DNA from 4 places in the Bacillus sp. M5A3_1b genome. Region 2 is predicted to be linked to each of the others. Evidence: riboswitches for the same ligand, from Rfam matches in the RefSeq annotation. Region 2 holds a riboswitch; each other region holds the start of a gene.
The links. A riboswitch is a leader RNA that binds a small molecule or an ion and turns the genes downstream of it on or off. The one in region 2 is predicted to bind S-adenosylmethionine.

Region 1: it holds a riboswitch for S-adenosylmethionine, as region 2 does, so the genes downstream of both, ACLBWW_RS25050 (cyclase family protein) here and metK (methionine adenosyltransferase) in region 2, are expected to answer to the same signal.
Region 3: it holds a riboswitch for S-adenosylmethionine, as region 2 does, so the genes downstream of both, ACLBWW_RS07865 (Na+/H+ antiporter NhaC family protein) here and metK (methionine adenosyltransferase) in region 2, are expected to answer to the same signal.
Region 4: it holds a riboswitch for S-adenosylmethionine, as region 2 does, so the genes downstream of both, ACLBWW_RS12105 (bifunctional O-acetylhomoserine aminocarboxypropyltransferase/cysteine synthase) here and metK (methionine adenosyltransferase) in region 2, are expected to answer to the same signal.

What each region holds. Positions count from the first base shown of each region.
Region 1 covers NZ_JBKEZY010000012.1:76,012-79,323, forward strand. The annotation lists partial or broken gene ACLBWW_RS25040 (ATP-binding protein) at 1-57, shown strand, start outside; gene ACLBWW_RS25045 (hypothetical protein) at 282-662, shown strand; gene ACLBWW_RS25050 (cyclase family protein) at 690-1,322, opposite strand; SAM riboswitch class I at 1,407-1,519, opposite strand; gene ACLBWW_RS25055 (PRK06851 family protein) at 1,670-2,779, shown strand; gene ACLBWW_RS25060 (nucleotidyltransferase domain-containing protein) at 2,901-3,312, shown strand, end outside.
Region 2 covers NZ_JBKEZY010000001.1:1,027,858-1,031,169, forward strand. The annotation lists gene ACLBWW_RS05455 (hypothetical protein) at 1-69, shown strand, start outside; gene metK (methionine adenosyltransferase) at 111-1,310, opposite strand; SAM riboswitch class I at 1,480-1,601, opposite strand; gene pckA (phosphoenolpyruvate carboxykinase (ATP)) at 1,830-3,312, shown strand, end outside.
Region 3 covers NZ_JBKEZY010000002.1:325,666-328,977, reverse strand. The annotation lists gene gltP (glutamate/aspartate:proton symporter GltP) at 1-534, shown strand, start outside; gene ACLBWW_RS07870 (DUF402 domain-containing protein) at 601-1,119, shown strand; SAM riboswitch class I at 1,240-1,345, shown strand; gene ACLBWW_RS07865 (Na+/H+ antiporter NhaC family protein) at 1,439-2,755, shown strand; gene ACLBWW_RS07860 (lmo0954 family membrane protein) at 2,985-3,312, shown strand, end outside.
Region 4 covers NZ_JBKEZY010000003.1:480,187-483,498, forward strand. The annotation lists gene metA (homoserine O-acetyltransferase MetA) at 1-58, opposite strand, end outside; gene ACLBWW_RS12105 (bifunctional O-acetylhomoserine aminocarboxypropyltransferase/cysteine synthase) at 42-1,340, opposite strand; SAM riboswitch class I at 1,434-1,538, opposite strand; gene ACLBWW_RS12110 (chloride channel protein) at 1,854-3,086, shown strand; gene ACLBWW_RS12115 (YjjG family noncanonical pyrimidine nucleotidase) at 3,127-3,312, opposite strand, start outside.

The DNA of each region.
Region 1 (3,312 bases), on a different contig from region 2:
ATTCAAAGTAGCATGGGAATAGGAACGAAAGAGGAAATTTTTTTACCGACAGCATAATGTGCTAGAGAAAAATATTTTTCAGAAAAGTGTTCTTGTTGTGTAAATATAAACATTTTATAAAATGTTTCAAGAAGGGTTTTTTTTATAAAATACTTCGTTTATAATGGAGGAAAATATCGACATGAGATTTGTTATTCATGTAACGGTTCGGTAGTGTTAGAGAAAGAAGGGGTGCACGCGCATCCTTTTTTCTATGCAGATATTATGAAAGAGGTGGTATGATGGAATTAACATTAAATTCGACTGTATGTTTACACACGATTCAATTTCGAAAAGAGCAAAAGAATTATATTGTAAAAGATACAATTACAGGAGAAAAATATGAAATGCCGCCACTTTGGATTGATGCATTGGCAATGATGCGTGACGGTTTTTTATTGGGGGAAATTGAGGAGAAATTAAAAGAAGAGTATCCAGATGAAGAAATAAATATGTTAGCATTTACGAGGCAACTGTTAGAGCTAGAGCTTGTCGGAATGGTAGATGGGGAAGAAATAGCTTGTACAAAGAAGAAAGAGAAAGATTATTTAGCTTGGTTACGTCCTCGTGTCGAGCAATTCTTTCTTAGTTTAAATAAAAAAAATAGAAGCAAAGGTCAGTGATGATCTTTGCTTTTTTGTATAGTTTGTTTAAAAAATTACAGCGAATGCCCTTGCGAAAGCACCGTCGCTATCTTTAATTTTTAAAGGTGCCGCTGAGAAAAAGAAACGTTTCGTGTTAATTGCATCTAAGTTGGTTAAGTTTTCGATTAAATAAATATTATTCCCAAGTAGTATGTGATGAATTGGCGATGTTTCTGTCGTTACCTCATCAGGAGAGATGAAATCTAAACCGACAGATTTTACTTTTAATTGAACTAGTTCTTCAGCTAATTCTTCAGAAAGATAAAAAGCTTCTTTCTCATATGCTTCTGTATTCCATTTCGTAGAGAGATTGGAATGGAAAATGACAATATCACCTTCTTTTATGTCAGCGTTGTGTAATACTTCTTTAGGTATTTTTCGTTCTTGTACATGAGTTACATCAATAAGAACAGCTTCGCCTACAAATTGATCTAGGGGTAATTGATCAATAGTCGTTGCGCCTGAAATGAAATGAGCAGGAGCATCACAATGCGTGCCAACATGAACGACAGAATGAAAGTCTGTAACTTGATAGCCTGTCTCTTCAACGCTTGTAATGGCTCCTAAATTGATTTTTGGTGTTCCAGGGAATTGGGACATATTGTTTTCAAATGTTTGTGATAGGTCAATTACTTTCATTTTAAATACCTCCAATATATGTTTTGAAATAAAAAAACTCACCTTTCATAATCAAGAAAGATGAGTTTTGTACACAATAGTTACGTTTTATCTTTCAAAATGCAATGCATTTTGCAGGAATTAGCACCTATTCAGTTTGTATAAACTGAGGTTGCTGGGCGTCAAAGGGCCGGTCCCTCTGCCTCTCTTGATAAAGACATATTAAGTTTTCATTTCTGAATATTCACTACTTTTTAAATTGTAATTCATTTCCTTTTTTCGTGCAATACAAAATAGGTATTCACCCAAATAAAGTTGCTCGCATATTGTAGCTTATGTAAATAGAATGCTGCGAAGGAGTGAGTGCAGTGACAGGGAATGTATTGAATTATTACGCTGGTGGAAATACAGCTAGAGGATTTCATAATTTATACGATGAGAATTTAAAAGGGCTAAACAGGTTATTTATTTTAAAGGGTGGTCCTGGGACCGGGAAATCTTCTTTAATCAAAGCAATAGGTCGCGAGTGGGTTGAAAAAGGATATGATATTGAATTTTTACACTGCTCTTCTGATAATAAATCGGTTGATGGTGTAATTATCCCGAAGTTAAAAGTAGGAATTGTTGATGGAACATCACCGCATGTTATTGAGCCGAAAATGCCAGGAGTTGTGGAAGAGTATATTAATTTAGGGGTTGCTTGGGACTCAGATAAATTAAGAAAGCAGAAGGTGGAAATTGAACGATTTGTTTCAGAAGCAAGCAAGGCTTTTCAAACTGCTTACGCTTGTTTTAACGAGGCACTAGTTATACATGACGAGTGGGAGAAAATATATATTAATAATATTGATTTTAATAAAGCAAATGAACTAACCGATCAGCTGATTCAGAAGTTATTTACAGATAAAGGCGGGAAACAATCGCTTGTGAAACATCGGTTTTTAGGGGCAGCTACACCGAAAGGAGCAGTTGATTTTGTTCCTAATTTAACAGAGGGATTACCACATCGTTATTTTATAAAAGGACGCCCAGGATCTGGGAAATCAACAATGCTTAAAAAATTAGCTAAGGCAGCAGAAGAAAAAGGATTTGAAGTTGAAGTATATCATTGTGGATTTGATCCAAATAGTCTTGATATGGTTATCGTAAGAGAATTAGGGTTTGCAATTTTTGATAGCACCGCACCACATGAATATTTTCCGAGCCGCGAAGGTGATGAAATTATAGATATGTATGCCTTGATTGTGACACCAGGGACAGATGAGAAGTATGCGACAGAAATTCGTGACGTGTCGATTCAATATAAAGCAAAAATGAATGAGGCGATGTCTTTCTTAGCGAAAGCGAAATCAGTTCGTGATAAATTAGAACGAATATATATTGCTGCTATGGATTTTTCAAAAGTAGATGCATATAAAGAGGAGATTCAAAAAGAGTTTGAACGAATTGCGGTTAGTGTAAAAGAAAAGAACAAGTAAAAAATAAAGGATTTTGGTAGGCTGTCGGGAATTTTCTGACAGCTATTTTAGTATGTAGTAAAATTAGGGGTATATTTGTCGAATTTCCAAGGAAATAATCAAAAAATGGAGAGGGTATGAAATGAGAGAGAAAATTAGAGTGGAGTTAGCAAGAATTGAACAAGAGAATGATGTGAAAATTTTATTTGCAGTGGAATCAGGGAGTCGTGCTTGGGGATTTCCATCGAAAGATAGTGATTATGATGTTAGATTTGTTTATATGCATCCGGTAGAGTGGTATTTATCAATTCATGATAAACGAGATGTAATTGAGTATCCGATTAGTGATGATTTAGATATAAGCGGATGGGATATAAAAAAGGCGTTACAGTTATTCGCAAAGTCAAACCCAGCTTTACTCGAATGGATTCGATCACCGATTTTCTATTCGAAAAACTCTCATTTTCCAGAACAGCTTCAGCAAATGAGTGATAAGCACTTTGATCCAAAAGCAACGATATATCATTACTTACATATGGCTTCAAAAAATTATC
Region 2 (3,312 bases):
AAGTATATTGAGCTAGACGGCGAAGTGTATTGTAACTCATGCATTAAAATTGTAAGTAAAACAAAATAAAAAAAGCTTTGCGCTCACGGCGCAAAGCTTTTTTTCATATATTATAGACCAGCTTGCTCTTTTAAAGCTGCAGCTTTGTCTGTACGTTCCCATGTTAGGTCTACATCAGTACGTCCGAAGTGGCCGTAAGCTGCTGTTTGTTTATAAATTGGGCGACGTAAGTCTAGCATTTTAATAATACCAGCTGGGCGAAGATCGAAGTTGTTACGAACTAGTTCTACTAGTACGTCTTCAGATACTTTACCAGTCCCGAATGTATCAACTGAAATTGATACTGGTTGTGCTACACCAATTGCGTATGCAAGTTGTACTTCTGCTTTGTCAGCAAGACCAGCTGCTACGATGTTTTTCGCAACATAACGAGCTGCATATGCTGCAGAACGGTCAACTTTCGTTGCATCTTTACCAGAGAATGCACCGCCACCGTGGCGAGCGTATCCACCGTAAGTATCAACGATGATTTTACGTCCTGTTAAACCAGCATCACCTTGTGGTCCACCAATTACGAAGCGGCCAGTTGGGTTAATGAAGAATTTCGTTTCTCCATCCATTAATTCTGCTGGAACTACAGCTTTAATTACATGCTCTTTTAAATCGCGATCGATTTCTTCCCATGTAACATCTGGATGATGCTGTGTAGAAATTACGATTGTATCTACACGTACAGGTTTACCATTTTCATCATACTCAACTGTAACTTGCGTTTTTCCATCTGGACGTAAGTATGATAATGTGTCATCTTTACGTACTTCAGTTAAACGGCGAGCTAATTTGTGAGCAAGCGAGATTGGAAGTGGCATTAATTCTTGTGTTTCATTACATGCGAAGCCAAACATCAAACCTTGGTCTCCCGCACCAATTGCCTCAATCTCAGCGTCAGTCATTAGACCTTCGCGTGCTTCTAGCGCTTGGTCAACACCCATAGCGATGTCAGCAGATTGCTCATCGATAGATGTTAAAACTGCACAAGTTTCTGCATCGAATCCGTATTTTGCGCGTGTGTAACCAATGCCTTGAATTGTTTCACGAACGATTTTTGGAATATCTACGTAAGTAGAAGTCGTAATTTCCCCCGCTACCAATACTAAACCAGTTGTTACAGTTGTTTCACAAGCTACACGTGCATTTGCGTCCTTTGATAAGATCGCATCTAAAATTGAATCAGAAATTTGGTCACAAATTTTATCTGGATGTCCTTCAGTTACAGACTCAGATGTGAACAGATGACGTTTTTTTGTCATGTGGTAAACCTCCCTACAGTAATTGTATATATTGTACGGAACTCATCCTTAATTTGCCACAAACTGCGACATACATTTATTCTCCCACACAAGCATACAGAAAAACCTTTCCTACTTTGCATAGAGGAAAGGTTTAATTTGCTACTTGCATACTGCTTTTTGCCCTTTGCTCTTATCGTTCGAGACCGTTAGCCTCGCACAGGTTTTAGCACCTATTCACCTGTATTTACCACTACAAGTGAGGTTGCTGGGCTTCATCGGGCCTGTCCCTCCGCCAGCTCGGGATAAGAGAGTATCCGTCCCAACCTATACTAAAGAAATGATATTCATTTGTCAATTAATATTCACATTTTCCTGAAAGTTTTTCTCAATACGCCTGGAATGAAATATTAATAAGGAAATAATACATTCACACAAACAAAAAGAAATAAATAGTATACATTATTTATATAATTGTGTTATACTCTTGTTGGGGATTACGAGAAATATTTCATTAAATGAAAAGGATGGTATATAAATATGAGTACTGTGAATGTCCAAATTGGTTTACACGAATTATTGAACGGAAGCAATGCACAGATTCAACTAAGTGTTCCGCAATTAGTGGAAAAAGTATTAATGCGAAATGAAGGGAAATTAACTTCTACTGGTGCCGTTTCTGCTTCAACAGGAAAATATACAGGACGTTCTCCTAAAGATAAATTTATTGTGAAAGAAGCATCGGTTGCTGACAAAATTGCTTGGGGAGCAGTGAATCAACCGATTTCTGAAGAACATTTTAATAAATTATACACTAAAGTTTTAGAATACTTAAAAGAAAAAGAAGAGTTATTCATCTTCAATGGATTTGCAGGCGCTGACCGCAATTACCGCCTACCAATTCAAGTTATTAACGAATATGCATGGCACAATTTATTTGTACATCAATTATTCATTCGTCCAACTGAAGAAGAATTAACAACTCATGAATCAGAGTTCACAATTGTTTCTGCACCGAATTTCAAAGCTGATCCAGCTGTTGACGGTACAAACTCTGAAGCATTCATTATGGTTTCATTCGAAAAACGTATCGTACTAATTGGTGGTACAGAATACGCTGGAGAAATGAAAAAATCAATCTTCTCTATTATGAACTTCTTACTACCTGAACAAGATATTCTTTCTATGCACTGCTCTGCAAACGTAGGTGAAGAAGGCGACGTAGCACTATTCTTCGGTTTATCTGGAACAGGTAAAACAACATTATCTGCTGATCCACACCGTAAATTAATCGGTGATGATGAGCATGGTTGGTCTGATAACGGTGTATTCAATATTGAAGGCGGTTGCTACGCAAAATGTGTAAACCTTTCTCATGAGAAAGAACCACAAATTTTCGATGCAATCAAATTTGGATCTGTTTTAGAAAACGTTATCATTAATAACCAAACGCGTATCGCAGACTATAACGATACTACTTTAACAGAAAATACTCGTGCTGCATACCCTATGCATGCGATTGACAATATCGTACTGCCAAGTGTTGCTGGACACCCAAATACAATCATTTTCTTAACGGCTGATGCATCTGGCGTATTGCCTCCAATCAGTAAGTTATCAAAAGAACAAGCTATGTACCATTTCTTAAGTGGCTACACTAGTAAACTAGCAGGAACAGAGCGCGGCGTTACATCTCCGCAAGCAACATTCTCAACTTGCTTCGGTTCACCATTCTTACCACTTGATGCATCTCGCTATGCTGAAATGCTTGGTGAAAAAATCGAGAAACACGATGCGAAAGTATTCTTAGTAAACACTGGCTGGACTGGTGGCGAATACGGCATTGGTAAACGTATGAACTTAGGTTACACTCGTGCAATGATTCAAGCAGCATTAAGCGGCGAACTTGCGAAAACTGAAACAGCTAAACATGACATCTTCGGTCTTGAAGTTCCACTTCACGTACCAGGTGTACCTGACGAAGTGTTAATGCCTGAACAAACTTGGGCTGATAAAGCTGCTT
Region 3 (3,312 bases), on a different contig from region 2:
GGAATTAACATTTTCCAATTCTTTAAGATTTTAAAAGACGAGCTGATCTTAGCATATTCTACAGCGAGTTCAGAAACAGTTTTACCGAAAATCATGGAGAAAATGGAGAAATTCGGTTGTCCGAAAGCAATTACGTCTTTCGTTATTCCGACAGGTTATTCATTTAACTTAGATGGATCAACTTTATATCAAGCAATTGCGGCTATTTTCCTAGCACAAATGTACGGTATTGATTTATCTATTACACAACAAATTACATTATTACTTGTATTAATGGTTACATCAAAAGGTATCGCAGGTGTACCAGGCGTATCATTCGTTGTATTATTAGCGACACTTGGTACAGTAGGTATTCCACCTGAAGGTTTAGCATTCATCGCTGGTATTGACCGTATTTTAGATATGGCTCGTACAGCAGTTAACGTTGTAGGTAACTCTTTAGCAGCTGTAGTTATGTCTAAGTGGGAAGGTCAGTATGACGCTGAAAAAGGACAGGCTTATTTGAAAGAAATTTCTAATAAGCAAGCAGCTTAATTATAATTTGAACAAGCTCTCACATAATATGTGGGGGCTTTTCTATATAGAAGGGAAGCGGACGTAATGAAACGTAAATATGGTGACGGTTCTTCGTGGAAGCGACTAATAGAGAAGGATTATACGGTTAAGCAAGTAGAAGAAGGAATGCTAGGAATATTAGACATAAAAAAGGTAAGAGAGCCTAGTTGTAAAGAATATGATGGTAAAAAACTTTGTATCGCAGGGAATCAATATACGTGGATTCAATATTTTATAGACGGGAAAAACTTTGCGATTACAGCTATGTTAGATGATCAGAAAAAATTAGTGCAATATTATATCGATGTGGCGAAAGAATATAAAATTGATGACCGTGGTTTACCGTATTTTGATGATTTATATTTAGATGTAGTGTTATTACCGAACGGTAAGATGTATGTACTAGATGAAGATGAGCTAGAGGACGCCTATAAAAGTGGCGATGTTACAAAAGAAGAGTACGAGTTAGCTTGGTACACTACGAAATGGATAATAGATGCAATAAAAAATAGTGAATTTTATTGGATTTCAATATTGGAAGAAGAAATCAAAAAGTTAAAATGATTGTTGTATTCAAATTTTTGTATAATTACCAAAAAAATCTATACAAAAAATAATTGACTTTTGTTTTGTAAGCGAGTAAAGTTAGGGAAGAAATTATTATTAAAAAATAAATATGAAACCTTCTTATAAAGAGAGGCGGAGGGACTGGCCCTACGATGCCTCGGCAGCGGACTCGATTTCAGAGTGCTGTGCCAAATCCAGCAAGCATGTGCTTGAAAGATGAGAAGAGCGTTCCTTATAGATGTATAAGACCTCTTCTCATTGGAAGAGGTCTTTTGTTATTCATTAGAAAAGGTTGAAACTAGGGAGAGATGGTACTTTGAAAGAAACGAGAGGAAATGGTTTGGCTTTATTACCACTTGGGATATTTTTGGCGCTATTTATTGGTTCTGGAATTATTACAGGTGATTTCTATAAATTGCCGATACTTGTAGCAATTTCAATTGCTGTAGGAGTCGCTTTAGCGATGAATCGTAAAGAAAGTTTTAATGTAAAAGTAGAACGATTTGCTAAAGGTGCAGGGAACCCGGATATTATGATTATGGTTCTGATTTTTGTACTTGCAGGAGCATTTTCTGAAACAGCAAAAGGGATGGGCGGCGTTGATTCTACAGTTAATTTAGCGTTATCCATTTTACCGCAAGGATTTATCGTAGCTGGAATTTTTGTTATAGGGGCATTTATTTCATTAGCGATGGGAACTTCAATGGGAACAATTGCTGCATTAGCACCAATTGCTGTAGGTATTAGTGGGCAAACTGATATCTCTATTGCACTTACGATGGCTACTGTTGTTGGTGGGGCGATGTTTGGGGATAATTTATCATTTATTTCAGATACAACAATCGCAGCTGTACGTTCACAAGGAACAGAAATGAAAGATAAGTTTAAAACGAACTTTTTAATTGTATTACCAGCAGCTATTATTACAATTGTACTATTAGTAATCGTTACTTTAGGAAGTGACACGCAGATTAAAGCGCATAGCTTTGACTGGATAAAGATTTTACCGTATGCAGGAGTACTTATTACAGCATTGCTTGGTTGGAATGTACTTATTGTGTTAACTGGTGGAACTGTACTATCCGGCGTTATCGGTCTTTTAGATGGGAGTTACACGCTAGAGAGTTTCTTTAAAAGTGTAACGACTGGAATGGGCGGTATGATGGAGTTAGTATTACTTGCTATTTTAATTGGTGGTATGGTCGAACTGATTCAATATAATGGTGGTATTCAATATTTAATGAATATTTTAACTCGTAACATTCGTTCGAAAAAAGGAGCAGAGTTCGGTATCGCTGGCTTAGTGAGTATGACGAATATGTGTACAGCGAATAATACGATTTCTATTATTTTTACAGGTCCACTTGCGAAAAACATTGCAGATCAATATGAAATTGATCCTCGTAAATCAGCGAGTGTATTAGATCTTTTCTCATGTTGTGTGCAAGGGTTAATTCCGTATGGTGCGCAAATGTTAACGGCAGCAGGATTTGCGGCGTTATCTCCGATTGAATTGTTACCATATGCGTTTTATCCGATTTTAGTTGGAGTATGTGGAATTATTTCTATATTAATTGGTTTCCCGAGGTTTTCTAAAGTAGCGGGAAAGAAAGAGTATCACAAAACAGCATAATTTAAAATGAAGTTTATGAATAGTAATGAAAGCCGTACAGAGAATGTTCTCTGTACGGCTTTTTATGTGCGATAAAAGAGTGAATCATCCTATCCTACCGCATATTTTTACAAAAGGCTGAATGCAACTCAGTCTTAAGTCTGAGTCGAAAACGGTTCTTAAGCTCGTTATGGAAAAGTGAAAAAATAGTTAAGATAAGAGTATCAAATCGAAGGGAGGCAAGCACAAGATGAAACAATTTCTAGCGTTTATCGCGGCTGGTATTTTAGCTTTAATTGCTCTTGGCAGTCTTGCTGGTATTATAGGATTCGCAATTGGAGCAGGAGTTGTGTACTGGAGCTATAAATCATTTGTGCGAGCACAATCATTTTTTGGAAAGTTAGCTTGGGGTATTGTTGGTTTGATCGGCTTGTCCATCGCCCTTTCTCATTCCCCAGCATTAATTGGTATCGCAGCATTAGTAGTTTTATACTACGGATACCGTGAGTGGAAAAAAGAAAAAAATGTAGTTGTTGATTCTGCACCAGAAAGTTCTAAACCATATAGCAACTTTGAAG
Region 4 (3,312 bases), on a different contig from region 2:
TATTTTCCTTCTGCAACACTTTGCGAGCTGGTAAATCTCTATCAATTATGATCGGCATGTTCTTTGCCTCCGACTAGCGCTGCTTCTAAATCTGCAATAATATCAGAAACATCTTCTATACCAACCGATAAACGAATTAAATCTGATGTAACGCCAGCTAGACGCTGATCTTCAGCACTTAATTGTCTATGCGTTGTGCTAGCAGGATGTATAACACAAGTTCGTGCATCCGCTACATGCGTTACGAGAGTTGCTAGTTTTACATTTGCGATAAATTCTTTCGCTGCTTCTAATCCGCCCTTAATGCCGAATGTTAAAACACCACTAGCACCTTTTTTCAAATACGTTTGTGCTAACGAGTAATTTTCATTACTATCTAATCCCGGATAATTCACCCATTCAATACGTTCATGGTTAGCAAGCCACTTAGCAACTGCGAGAGCATTTTCACTATGACGCTCCATTCTTAAATGCAACGTTTCTAAGCCGATATTGCTAATATACGCATTAAATGGGCTCATACAGTTTCCGTAGTCTCTTAATAATTGAACACGCGCCTTCACAATATAAGCTGCTGCACCAAAATTTTGAACGTAACTTACGCCGTGATAACTTGGATCCGGTTCAACAAGTTCAGGATATTTCCCATTTGTCCAATCGAAGTTCCCTCCGTCAATAACAATGCCGCCTAAAGAGCTTGCATGACCATCAATATATTTCGTCGTAGAATGAACGATAATATTTGCTCCGTGCTCAAATGCTTGGCATAAATAAGGAGTTGCTAATGTATTATCCACAATAAAAGGTACTTCTAACTCTTTCGCTGCATCTGAAAATTCTTTGAAATTTAAAACGTTCATCGCTGGATTTCCTAACGACTCTGCATAAACAAGTTTCGTCTTATCATTAGCAAGGGCCACAATTTCATCAGCACTTAAATTCGGATTAAAGAACGTAACGTCAATACCAAGCTTACGCAAACTCACTCCAAATAAATTAAACGTTCCGCCATAAACTGTGGAAGAACAAAGCAAGTGGTCTCCGCTACTACAAATATTTAAAACGGCAAGCATAATAGCAGCCTGCCCAGAAGCCGTTGCAACAGCTCCTACACCACCCTCTAAATCCGCTAACTTTTGCTCAAATGCAGCTAAAGTAGGATTTCCAATACGCGTATATATATATCCTTCTGCCTCTAAATTAAATAGCGCTGCTAAATCATCTGAAGTATCGTATTTATACGTTGTACTTTGATAAAGTGGCAAAACACGCGGTTCACCATTTTTTGGTGTATAGCCACCTTGCACACAAATTGTTCCTTTTCCCCATGATTCTCCCATCTCTCATTCTCCTTTCTTTTATACAAAATAAAAAAACTGCTCCTTTCCTGAAAACAAGAAAGGAGCAGTTTGAAAACACGCTCTAAAGGCTCTTTCTTATCTTTCAGGATTATTACCTGCAGGATTTGGCACAATTCCGTTATACGGCTGTTGCCAAGGTTTCATCGGGCCTGTCCCTCCACCTTTTCTTGATAAGACTATGCAATTACCGTTGATTTTATAGCAATAATTTCCTAATGTCAATCAGTTTTTCTGAATGTTCTAAATTAAATACAAAGAATTTGACATGCATAACAAAAGAAATATATTCCATATTCATTTGAAAAAGACCTTTTAAAACCCTCGATTACTATATAAAATTAAGTAAGTAGTTTAACTGTATAACATTTCAAATTCTCACAAGACCTCAATATATTGAATAAGCCAACCTCTCAAAAAGATACTATACATATTCATTTCGCAGGAGCATATTGAATCCTTTCAACATTAAAGCTTACATAACGGAGGTATAACATGACAAATACAAAGGACATGCACTATATACTCGTCCTATACGGCATTCTTTTAGGCTCTATAGTAGGAGCTACAGTCTGGCTATTTTTAGTTACAATAAATATCGGCATTCACTTTATTTGGGGATACTTACCTACTATTTTCGCTTCTCCCCCGTATTACACTATTTGCGTCACAACTATCGGTGGTATTCTCGTTGGTTTAACTCAAAAGTATTTCGGTACATATCCACGTCTTATGCCAGAAGTGATGGGTGAATATAAAAAAACAGGTAGAATTGAATACCGTTTTGTACATAAAGCTACTTTAACTGCGATTATCGTTTTAATATTTGGAGCTAGCTTAGGTCCCGAAGCAGCACTTGTTGGAATTATCGGTGGACTTTGTACATGGGTAGGGGATCGCTTTACATTTGCCTTAAAAGGAATGAATGAACTAACAGAGGTTGGAATTGGCGCTACTTTAAGTGTAATTTTTAACGCGCCGCTATTCGGTTATTTAGCTCCAAATGAAAATGAGGGTGAGCAAATTAACGAATTTTCTAAAGGAAAAAAAGCAATTGTATATTTAGCTACTACTTTCGCTGGTTTTTCCGTTTATTTATTACTTAGTAAATTCGATAATCGCGGATCCTTTATCGTTGATTTTGGGGAAGGTTCCCTTTCTCTTAATGAATGGATCGCCTTTCTACCACTTGCTAGTATTGGTGCTATAGTTGGTTTCTTTTATTTCAAATTTGAATTCACATTAGAGAAATTAATCCATCCCTTCAGGGAATACAAACTATCACTTGGAATTATCGGTGGTATTTTATTAGGAATTACAGGAACTGTTCTCCCGTACACGTTATTCTCAGGAGAACACCAATTAAAAGATTTAGTCGTTGAATGGAGTCATTTATCCTTCTGGGTACTACTTCTTTCAGGTGTTTTAAAATTATGTATTACTGCCGTTTGTTTAAATACAGGTTGGCGCGGTGGACATATTTTCCCAATTATATTTGCTGGATCTAGTATCGGATATGCTATAGCTTCCATTATCCCGATAGATCCAATCGCTTCGGTAGCCATCGTCACGACAGCAATTTCAAGCTATGCATTAAGAAAACCAATTGCTATAACATTACTATTACTCATGTTTTTCCCGCTCAATTTACTATTACCGATGCTTGGAGCGGCAGCGATTGGTAATGCATTTCCACTTCCTAAAAATAACGAAGCTACAAACGAATAAAAATAGGCAGTAGGGACAAAAGTTCCACTGCCTATTTTTATTACACACGTTGCTTCAATAACGCGTATAACTCTTCAAAATTTTGTACTTCATATGTTGGCACAATCTCGCTATTATTTGATTTCTTTTCTGGATTAAACCAACAAGTATCAATTCCCGCTACATATCCACCTTTCATATCAGCACTTAACGAATCCCCAATAATGAGCCCTTCTTCAGGGGAAAA